DNA from 3 places in the Bacillus infantis NRRL B-14911 genome. Region 3 is predicted to be linked to each of the others. Evidence: predicted binding sites of a transcription regulator. Region 3 holds the regulator's gene; each other region holds the start of a gene.

Region 1 (3,282 bases), 300 kb from region 3:
TCCAGGGAGAATCTCTATGACGTTGGCTTTATTTCCTGTCATTCTGATTTTTAAATCTTCCTGGCGGGTAATGCTTATTTTAACCGTATTTTTGAGCATAGCAGCAGGAGGCACGCCTCTAAAACAGCCTTTTGGCAAAAGTTTACCAGCGGAAACGACTTCAACGCCTTCTTTAAATACCCGCTCAATGATCAGCTCTTCAAGCGATTCAAGGAAAACCATATCAGCTTTATACCCAGGGGCCAGCGCTCCCTGATCCTTCAAACCAAAACACTCTGCTGCATTCAGGGTCGCCATTTGAATGGCAGTTATAGGAGGGAGGCCTGACTTCACTGCCAGCCTGATATGGTGGTCAATGCTTCCTTCCTCAAGCAGGTCATCCAAATGCTTGTCATCTGTGACAAACAGACATCTGCGGCTGTTCTGCTGATGGACTGCAGGCAGCAGTTTCTCAAGATCCTTTGCTGCAGTTCCTTCGCGGATCATCAAATACATCCCTTTACGCAATCTTTCCTTTGCTTCTTCAGCGGTTATTGCTTCATGATCGGTGCGGATGCCCGCAGCACTATACACATTTAACCCGGATGCGCCTAAGCCTGCAGCATGGCCATCGATTTTTTTCCCGGCAGATTCTGCTGCAATGATTTTCACGATCATGTCAGTATGTGCATTCAATACAGCAGGGTAGTTCATGACTTCTCCAAGCCCAAGAACTCTGGGATGGCTAAAGAATGGCTTTAGATCAAGAGAATCCAGCCTTGCACCGGCATATTCAAAATCAGCAGCAGGAACTGAGGAAGGCAGCATAAAATAAAAATCAAAAGGCAGTCCTTCAGAAGCATCCAGCATGTACTGCAGACCGGAAATGCCTGATACATTCGCAATTTCATGCGGATCTGCCACAGCAGCAGTCACACCATGAGTCAGCAGCACCCTGGCAAATTCCCCGGGGGTCAGAAGGGAGGATTCAATATGGACATGGCCGTCAATGAATCCAGGAGAAATATAGCTTCCTTTTGCATCGAAAATCTTATGGCCCTCATACTCGCCAATGCCCGCGATATACCCGTCTGCAATGGCAATATCCCCATAAATGACCTCACCGTTAAAAACATCTATGATCTTTCCATTTTTAATGACCAAATCAGCAGGCTCTCTGCCGGCAGCCACTGCAATCCGGCGTATCAATCGTTCTTTTATCATTTTTATCCTCCTAAAAAGGAAGTACTTTATATCTCAATAATCAATCTTAGAAAAAGACTTCTCCCACAATTTAAACGGCATTAAAGCTTCATCCATTTTAACCTGCCGCATTTCTATGCTGCGCTGTTCAAGCGGGAGGGAGAGCTGCTCATAAATAAACTGATCATCAAATCCTGCAGCGGCTGCATCTTCTTTTGTACAGGCAAAATATACTGCTTTTGGGCGAGCCCAGTAGATAGCGCCAAAGCACATTGGGCATGGCTCACAGCTGGTATAGATTTCACAGCCGCTCAGCTGGAAATCCTGAAGATGCAGGCAGGCAGCACGGATCGCCTGTATTTCTGCATGTGCTGTAGGATCATTAAGCGAAGTGACCCGGTTTGTGCCTGTGCCGATCACCGTGCCATCCTTCACAACAACCGCTCCAAAAGGACCTCCCAGATGGGCAGCAGCATTCTCCAAAGCAGCCTCTACTGCATTTTCCATAAAATAAAGGTTCGTCAACAGGATCACTCCAATTTAAGGTATTTTATATATTATTGGAGTGATAGGGATAAAAAAGCATTCGGTTTGGGAGGAAATCTGACAGGAAATTTATATAAAGGGCTTAAAAAATGGAAGAAAGATGACAAAGTGAACAATTTTACTGACATAGAACATATGTTCTTTTCGCTAAAAACAGCACATGCTATAATGATTGATATAGAGTTTCTTATCAGGAAGGTGAATGAACATGTGGAAAAAGGTTGACGGAAAACTGATTCAAAGAACAGATGAATCAAGGGTAAAGTTTAGGACTAATATCAGCAAAGCGTTGATTGAAAACCTGAATGAACTGGCTTATGAACATGATACCCATGTGAATTATTTACTCGAAACAGGACTCAAAAAAGTCCTTGAGCAGGATTATATTGATTTCAATAAGAAAAATCGGCCTAAAGACAGAATCCAGTACAAAACTACATATGACAGCAGCCTGATTGAACAGGTAAAAACCTTCGCCAAGAAACATGATGTTTTTATCAATGATGTGATTGAGTACAGCGCAGGATACATTGATATAAAGTCAGCAAAAGACAGCGGTTATAAGCACAGGATAGAGTAGGCAGCTTAAGCTGTCCTGTTTTTTAAAACTACGCCCCGAACATAATATATATTATAGGAAGTCATATAAACGAACGAATATCAGGTCTCAATAGTTAAGTATACTTAAGATAGTGAGACGAAATAGAAATTTTACAGGAAATTGACTCTAAATGTGTTTTTGACCAAATTGCAGTGATTAATATTTTTTTAAATCTCTTGCTTATTAATTTATGAATTTCGAATTCACTCTGATTTCATCTAATATATTATTCAATCTCAATCTTTCTGCTGCTGGCTTCCAGCATACTTACAATCTCACAGGTCGGCATCTGGATGCTTACAGCAGCTTTTATTGATATGTTATATATTTATTCCTCATTATTGGTTTCTCTTGATTTATGAACTTATTTAGCTGGTTCTTTTTAAAGCAACGCCTCTTCTCGGAAAACTCAATTAGTTTACATAATATTTTTATATTCCACTCAATCCCATGCTCTGCCTCCGTATATGCAAAACAAGCCCCGGTCAATGCCTGGAGCTTGTTCCCATGTCATTTTTCAGATAACCGGCTGCTGTAAACTATTTAAATACTGCCTTGGCGTTCCATAGTAAATGATCTTGCTGAACTGCGGAAATACGGACTCAAACTGCACATAAATTGGTGAATCCAGCAGCCATGGATAGCTTGTGAAAAAGCTCCTGTCTCCGTAAATGATTGCTTTCAGCGCTAAATCCATTTCCCGCTGGAATATCATATACCGCATCTTCGAAGTTTTTTCGTCAAACTCTCCCCCGCTCACATATACTGCTGCCTTAAGAACATATTGCCCCATCTGCGGCAGCCACTCAGCCAGAACTTCATCCCTGAATTTTTTATTTACGCTGCTGTAATCATAAACGCAACCGATGCTAAGAAACAGTTCACCAGTCTCATCTGAATGTGTAAGTGTATATTTCCTAGCATCGACAGGCTTCTGCTCTGTTGCCGGAGCC
Region 2 (3,282 bases), 1.3 Mb from region 3:
GCGGTGGACCTCGCCAAAATGGTCTATGACATGAAGCTTTTGGCCGATTTCATCCCAATAGTGGATGTTTCCGATTACGAGTTCATGACGGTGAGTGCGGAAGTGGGTGATGGCAACCGCCTGGCCGAACTCCATCGCTTCAGCAAGTGTCTCATTCATCTGTTCAAGCTGCTGCTCATCCAGTTCTTTCGGCTTTTCATAGGTGTCCTCTTTCGCCCAGTCCCGGAGCAGCTTTACATGCTCTGGGAGCATCATCGACGTCCATTTTATCCTTCCCCTGTCCCGGATCATATCTCTGCCTCCTTACATTTTATGGCCCCCGACCAGTGTAGCCCGATGTTTGGCTGTCCCTGCCGCAGTATATGATATCGCCCGCAGCAGCGCACCGGATCCGAAACGGCGGCGGATGCTGTCGACGGTGTATCCGAGCTCCCTGCTTTTCCAGCTGTTCAGGTCAAAAAGGCTGAGCTGGAATTCATGGTCATCCACAATATTGCCAAGGGCCATTGAAATTTTCCTGACCGTCTTCCCAGAGTAATTTTCCTGAAAAAGTTCCAGGCAGACCCGGTAAATATCCATGGTGACATTGGTCGGCTGATCGATGGTGCGCGACCGGTAGAAGCCGCCTCCAAATTCATCCTGGCTGTATCCCACGCCAAAGCTGACTGTCCTTCCCGCCTTGCGGTGGTTTCTGGCCCTCCTTGCCAGCTCTTCGCACATTTCAAGGATCACCTGCTTGATTTCCCCTTCATCCTTATAATCGCGCAGCAGGATCTGGCTTTTCCCAAAACTGATCTGCCCCTCCATGATCGGCGCGCCGATGTCGGAAAGATCAACGCCCCAGGCATGGTGGTAAAGCTGGTTCCCCATGATGCCGAATTTCTTTTCCAATGCTTCCAGATCATAGCGGGCCAGCTGCCCTACAGTGAAAATGCCCATCCCGTTCAGGGTCTTCTCCACCCTTCTTCCGATCCCCCACATGTCCCTCAGGGGCGAAACCTTCCAGAGCTTCTCCTTGACATCATCGTATGTCCATTCAGCAATCCCCTTCTGCTTCGCCTCAAGATCAAGGCACAGCTTGGAGAGCAGCATATTAGGGCCGATGCCGATGGCACAGGGCAGCTGGAACTCCCTTTCAATATCATCCTTGATTTTCTCGGCAATGGTATAAGCGCCTCCCCAAAGCTTTGCAGCTCCGTCAACTTTGATGAAGCTTTCATCCACACTGTAAGTATGGATGCTTTCCTTCGGGACATAGCGGTGGAATACACGTGTAATCTCGGTGGAAATTCTCAGATAGGTGGCCATTTTCGGTTCTACCACGATAATGCGGGGATCTTTCGGGATTTCAAAATAGCGGGTTCCGGTCTTGACGCCAAATTCTTTTTTCATCCGCGGGGAGGCGGCGAGGACAATGCTTCCTTTCCGTTTTTTATCACCTACTACAGCAAGATAGCATTCAAGCGGGTCGAGGCCCTCCATCACAGCGGAACAGCTTGCATAAAAGCTTTTCATATCCACACATAAAATTTGGTTGTTCGGCATCGTGCTGTAATCGATCATTTCTTTTCTCTCCCTTGGCGCTTGGCTGCATTCCTCTTAGGCCCAATTAGCTTACAGATTCAGATATCCAAAAAGAACATCTGTTCTAATTCATTATACCCACTATATTAAGCGAATATGCGTTCGCATTCAATGGAAATTTTACGACGAATTTCTTGATTCCGGTTTGCCTGCCAGCAGATAAGCTGTTTTTCCATTGTTTCGCAGCCTGACGGCCCGGGCTTCCATTGGGGGAAAGATTGGCTATAATGGCAGGAGGGAGGAATCTCGATGGACAGAAAATTGATATACAAAATGGCGGCCGGCTGCCTTGGCCAGTACGGCTTTGACGGCAGCTTGATCAAGCCTGGCAGCAGGGAATTTGAAGAACTTTACAGGCGTATTGAGGAGAAGAAAAATGAAGATGCAGAAGCGGATTTGCACGAAATAGTCGAAGATGCGGTATATGGATTTGTCACCGGGTCTCCTTACTTTTAAGAACAGCAAGAATGAAAAACAAACAGGACCCTCTGCTGGAGGGCCCTGTTTGTTGGCGAAAGGCGGATTTTTGACTTTATTAGCAAGTTTTTCAGTTTATTAGCAACTTTTTTATTTTATTAGCAAGCTTTTCAGTTTATTAGCAAATTTTCCCGTTTATTAGCAACTTTCCGGTTTTATTAGCAACTCTGCAAAACTGAAGGCACTATTACAATTCCCTCCAAAAAAAACCGCACTCATTTTTTATTGAATGCCCGCCGGCCGGCCTTTTCAAAAAGGCGCGGGAAAAGGGCATAAATGGTGCTTCCGGCATTCATCCAGCGCGGGAGATTGATTTCCCTCCGGCCCGTCAGCATGCTGTCCACCACTTTTTCTGCCACATAGCGCGGCTGCAGCATAAAACGCTGGACATTTTTCACATAGGTCCCTTTTTCATCTGCAATATTAAAGAAATTAGTGGCAATCGGGCCCGGGTTGACAGTCGTCACATGCACCCCGAGATCAGCAAGCTCCATCCGGAGGCTGTTCGAATAGCCCAAAACAGCGTGCTTCGTGGCAGAATATACGCTCGATTTTGGCGTAGCGATCTTTCCTGCCTGGGATGCGATGTTAATGATGTGCCCGCTATTCCTGCTTCTCATAGAAGGCAGGACCATGCTCGTTGCGGCCATCAGCCCGATGACATTAACATCGAACATCCCTTTTATTTCCTCGATCGGCGCTTCATGCGCTTCCCGGAATACCCCGAAGCCGGCATTGTTCACAAGCACATCGACATGTCCCCACTCACCCAGGATCCGGGCGAAAACGGCCTGGACCGCATCTGTATCCGAAACATCCAGCCGGTCTGTATTTACTTCAGCACCATAGCGGGTTCCAAGTGCACCGGCAATCTCCTCCAGCTTTTCCTGATTCCGCGCCAAAAGCCACAGCCTCGCTCCTCTTTCCGCGCAAAGGGCAGCCATTTCCGCTCCGATGCCTCCTGATGCCCCGGTGATGACAATATTCTTTTCTCTAAGACGTCCTGACAGCAAAAAACCACCTCATTCAGCAATTGTATAAAAGAAGGCGCCGTCTTCCTCCTTAATAACAATTTCTCCTAACGACTCCAAATAGTCAAGCTGGGCTACTGTCTCCGAGAGAGTCAGGGTGAATTCCCGTTCATAAACGGCCGGAAACAGCCTCTGGCATACTTGGAAGGCAGTAAGCGGCCCTTCCTCAAGCCATCCTTTAACCTGCATT
Region 3 (3,282 bases):
TCCTTTGCCTCTTCATTCGTCAGCCCTGCGGTCTTAGCTTTGTTTGCCAGCTCATTGATTCTGGCCATTTTATCTTTAGGCAGCATAATAACGCTCCTTTTTCATTCATTTCATTTAGCTTTCTCTAGTCGTCTTCCCCTTAGGGCCCTGGTCTAAACGGCCGGAGAATACATCAAATGTTACTATAAAAAAAAGCGTTTGCCAAGGCAAACACTCTTACTCTTCCTGTGCATCTATGTATTCCTGATAGCGCCTGTGCACTGTCGCCTTGGAAATGGGATAGCCGAAGCCCCTGAGAGTTGCCGCGATCTCCGAAAATGTCAGCCTGCTGGCTCTCAGGCGGACAATTTCTTCTATTGGAACCTCGATCCGTTCCCTTCCAGAGTGCTCCCCCAGATTCTTCAGGTTCTTCTCTGGCCTGAATCCTTTGTCCACTGCCCTTTTCATGCCTCTTTTGATCTTGATATTATGCAGCTTGCGCTGATATTCTTCCACCATCGAGACGATATTAAGAACCATGGAATCTGATTCGGAAAGCTGCAGCTCACCATTGTGGGAAATGCTGTAGAGCACAGCGCCCTCTTTATATATGAAGTGAAGCAGGGCGATTTTGGCATTGCCCCTTCCGAGCCTCGTTTCATCCTGGATAAGGACCGCTTTGATGCCTTCATCCTTTATAAGATCAAGAAGCTCGAGTACACCGTCCCTCTCCAGGTCATACCCGCTTGCCTGTTCCCTGATGATCGCGGCTACTTCAAAGCCTTTTTCCCCGGCAAGCGCAGTCAGTTCCTCCTCCTGCCTCTCCAGGGATGTTTCCTGCGCTTCTTTTGTTGTCGATACCCTGCAATAGATTACTGCTTTCATATATGCTCCTTTATGTCATTCACCCGCAAAGTTCTGCAGATCATCCTGCAGCTGCCTTGTATGGCTGTCTGCTTTAACCGGGATCATAATCTGCTCCCCCGCTTGGATTGCACTGCCGGCGATTCCATTCTCCTCTTCCACCCACATCACAAAGTCTTCTGCAGACAGCTTATGCTTGTCCGAAAATTGCTGAGACAGCCCCCATAATGTATCTCCTTCATCAACCGTCACCTTTATGTAGTCTTCTTCACCGAAAATTCTGTCGTATCCGGTAAGCAGCAAAGCCGCCCCAAAGCTTAAAACGATAAGTATAATAGCATATGAGTATTGATTCCACAATTTTTTCATACAAGACACCCCACCGCAAGAATATATGTTCGCATTTCGTTAAATTTATTATAAACCGAACATGTGTTTTCCGTCAACAAAAATTCGAACTTATGTTTGTATCTGTTCCGGGTACATGCTATAATTTAATCAATAATAACCATACGGGGTGCGAATACATGGCTAAAATATCAAAAAGGCAGCAGGATATACTCGAATTTATCAAGGAAGAAGTGAAAGCGAAGGGCTATCCCCCTTCAGTCAGGGAAATTGGGGAAGCAGTCGGCCTGGCCTCCAGCTCGACTGTGCATGGGCATCTTGCCCGCCTTGAAAGCAAAGGGATGATCAGAAGGGATCCGACAAAGCCGCGTGCAATTGAAATCCTGGAGCTTGATGAAACATCTCACATTCCAAGGAATAATGTCGTCAACGTTCCTATCCTCGGGAAGGTTACAGCAGGACAGCCGATCACTGCGATTGAAAATGTAGAAGAGTTCTTCCCGCTTCCTGAAAGCATGGCACCGGCAGCCGAACAGGTCTTCATGCTTGAAATCATGGGTGAAAGTATGATTGAAGCCGGCATCCTTGACGGAGACTATGTCATCGTCCGCCAGCAGCAGTCAGCCAACAATGGCGATATCGTCGTTGCAATGACAGATGAGGATGAAGCAACTGTCAAGCGTTTCTTCAAGGAAAGGGATTATATCAGGCTTCAGCCTGAAAACTCTACAATGGAGCCTATCATTCTCAGGAATGTTTCCATTCTTGGCAAGGTCATTGGCGTCTACCGCCATATCCACTGATTATATGATTCTCTCAGCCCGGGCCATGTGTTGCCTGGGTTTTTTTCTGCCCAAAAACCTTGCGAGCACTAGAATAGTCGCATCTTTGCTGCTTACTTTTTCCTGAAGAGTACATATGTACCATTCGCTGTGTGCTGAAAATTCAGTCGATTTATGCATATCTTTCCTCTCCCGCTCTGTTATATAATAGAGACAGCACCATGATTGACCTAAGGTCGCACCAAAAATACCGGCTTTAGGAGTGTGAGGCAAATGTGGCAGCATGTCGTCTTCGCAATATTCATTGGTGGCCTTGTCGGCGCGGTTGGGCATCTTAAGAAGCACGGGAAGCTGATCATGCCGAAAAGAACAAAGCAATTCATCTATCTCGGCTTTTTGGAGGAAATGGTATTAGGATCACTCGCCTCAGCGCTGCTTGTGTTTTCATCAGATGCAAGCTCCCTCTTAAAGGTAGCATTCCTGTCCATGCTGGCAGGACTTGGCGGTGAAGCTCTGATCCGCAGCCTTGACCTCATCAGGGCCGAAAAGAAATGAAGCAGGAGGAAATGCAGAAGCTATGCTTAAAACAGCAAAAGTAAAGACGTAAGAAGCCTCTCCCGGGAAATTGGGCAGAGGCTCTTTTTATGCCTGAAAACTGTAAACAATTATCTGCATTTCGGTAACCTTTCTGTAACTCTTTTGAAGAGATGGAACGATAATATAAGGTTAGCAAGTGACTACAACTTATTGGAGGCTTTAAAATGAAAAAATTATTATCCATCCTGCTGGCTGCTGTCGCCCTGTTTACTTTCAGCCTTGGCGCCTCGGCCAAATCCGCGAGCGGAGATTTAAGCAGCAAAAAAGCAGTCGAACTGGCGCAGAGCGCACGTGTGCATCACTGGAATGCTATGAACGGACATATCCCATCTAAGAAGAATACAGCCTGCTCCATCAAGACTTTTCAGTACAAAGGCACAGAATATCGCTACCTTTGCAGTGAAATCAATACGAAAGCAAAGCTGACCAAGTACCTTAACGAATCTTTCACCTTAAATGCAATCGATAAAGGCTACAAGAAATACAGATTCATTGAGTATAAAGGAAAAATGGCACAGCCAAATGCCGATGGCGGCAGCCTGCTCCAGTGGAATAAAGCTAAGGCAAAGCTGATCTATTCCAGGAAAGATATCCGCCAGTTTGAATTCACGGTGCCTTACGGCGAAAAGCAGCATGAAAAGAAAAAGGTTACGTTTGTAAAGGTACGCGGGAAGTGGCAAATCAATGCTTTTGATGCAGTGAGATAGTATAA

What was found. Region 3 encodes LexA, which represses DNA repair genes until DNA is damaged. Its sites were predicted from a motif close to CGAACATATGTTCG; they were not measured.
Region 1: a site for LexA is predicted at 1,857-1,870, ahead of N288_RS11040 (rRNA methyltransferase). Genes of this name have one in related genera too.
Region 2: a site for LexA is predicted at 1,676-1,689, ahead of N288_RS16285 (Y-family DNA polymerase). Genes of this name have one in related genera too.

What each region holds. Positions count from the first base shown of each region.
Region 1 is NC_022524.1:2,207,983-2,211,264, reverse strand. Features, by position in the region: gene ade (adenine deaminase) at 1-1,203, opposite strand, end outside; gene N288_RS11050 (nucleoside deaminase) at 1,237-1,689, opposite strand; gene N288_RS11040 (rRNA methyltransferase) at 1,931-2,308, shown strand; gene N288_RS11035 (staygreen family protein) at 2,847-3,282, opposite strand, start outside.
Region 2 is NC_022524.1:3,204,884-3,208,165, forward strand. Features, by position in the region: gene N288_RS16280 (YolD-like family protein) at 1-291, opposite strand, end outside; gene N288_RS16285 (Y-family DNA polymerase) at 304-1,563, opposite strand; gene N288_RS16290 (YqzH family protein) at 1,834-2,040, shown strand; gene N288_RS16295 (SDR family NAD(P)-dependent oxidoreductase) at 2,277-3,071, opposite strand; gene N288_RS16300 (MBL fold metallo-hydrolase) at 3,084-3,282, opposite strand, start outside.
Region 3 is NC_022524.1:1,905,591-1,908,872, reverse strand. Features, by position in the region: gene N288_RS09640 (DUF896 domain-containing protein) at 1-86, opposite strand, end outside; gene N288_RS09635 (YneB family resolvase-like protein) at 217-864, opposite strand; gene yneA (cell division suppressor protein YneA) at 880-1,212, opposite strand; gene lexA (transcriptional repressor LexA) at 1,371-1,994, shown strand; gene N288_RS09620 (DUF4257 domain-containing protein) at 2,247-2,528, shown strand; gene N288_RS09615 (IseA DL-endopeptidase inhibitor family protein) at 2,735-3,277, shown strand.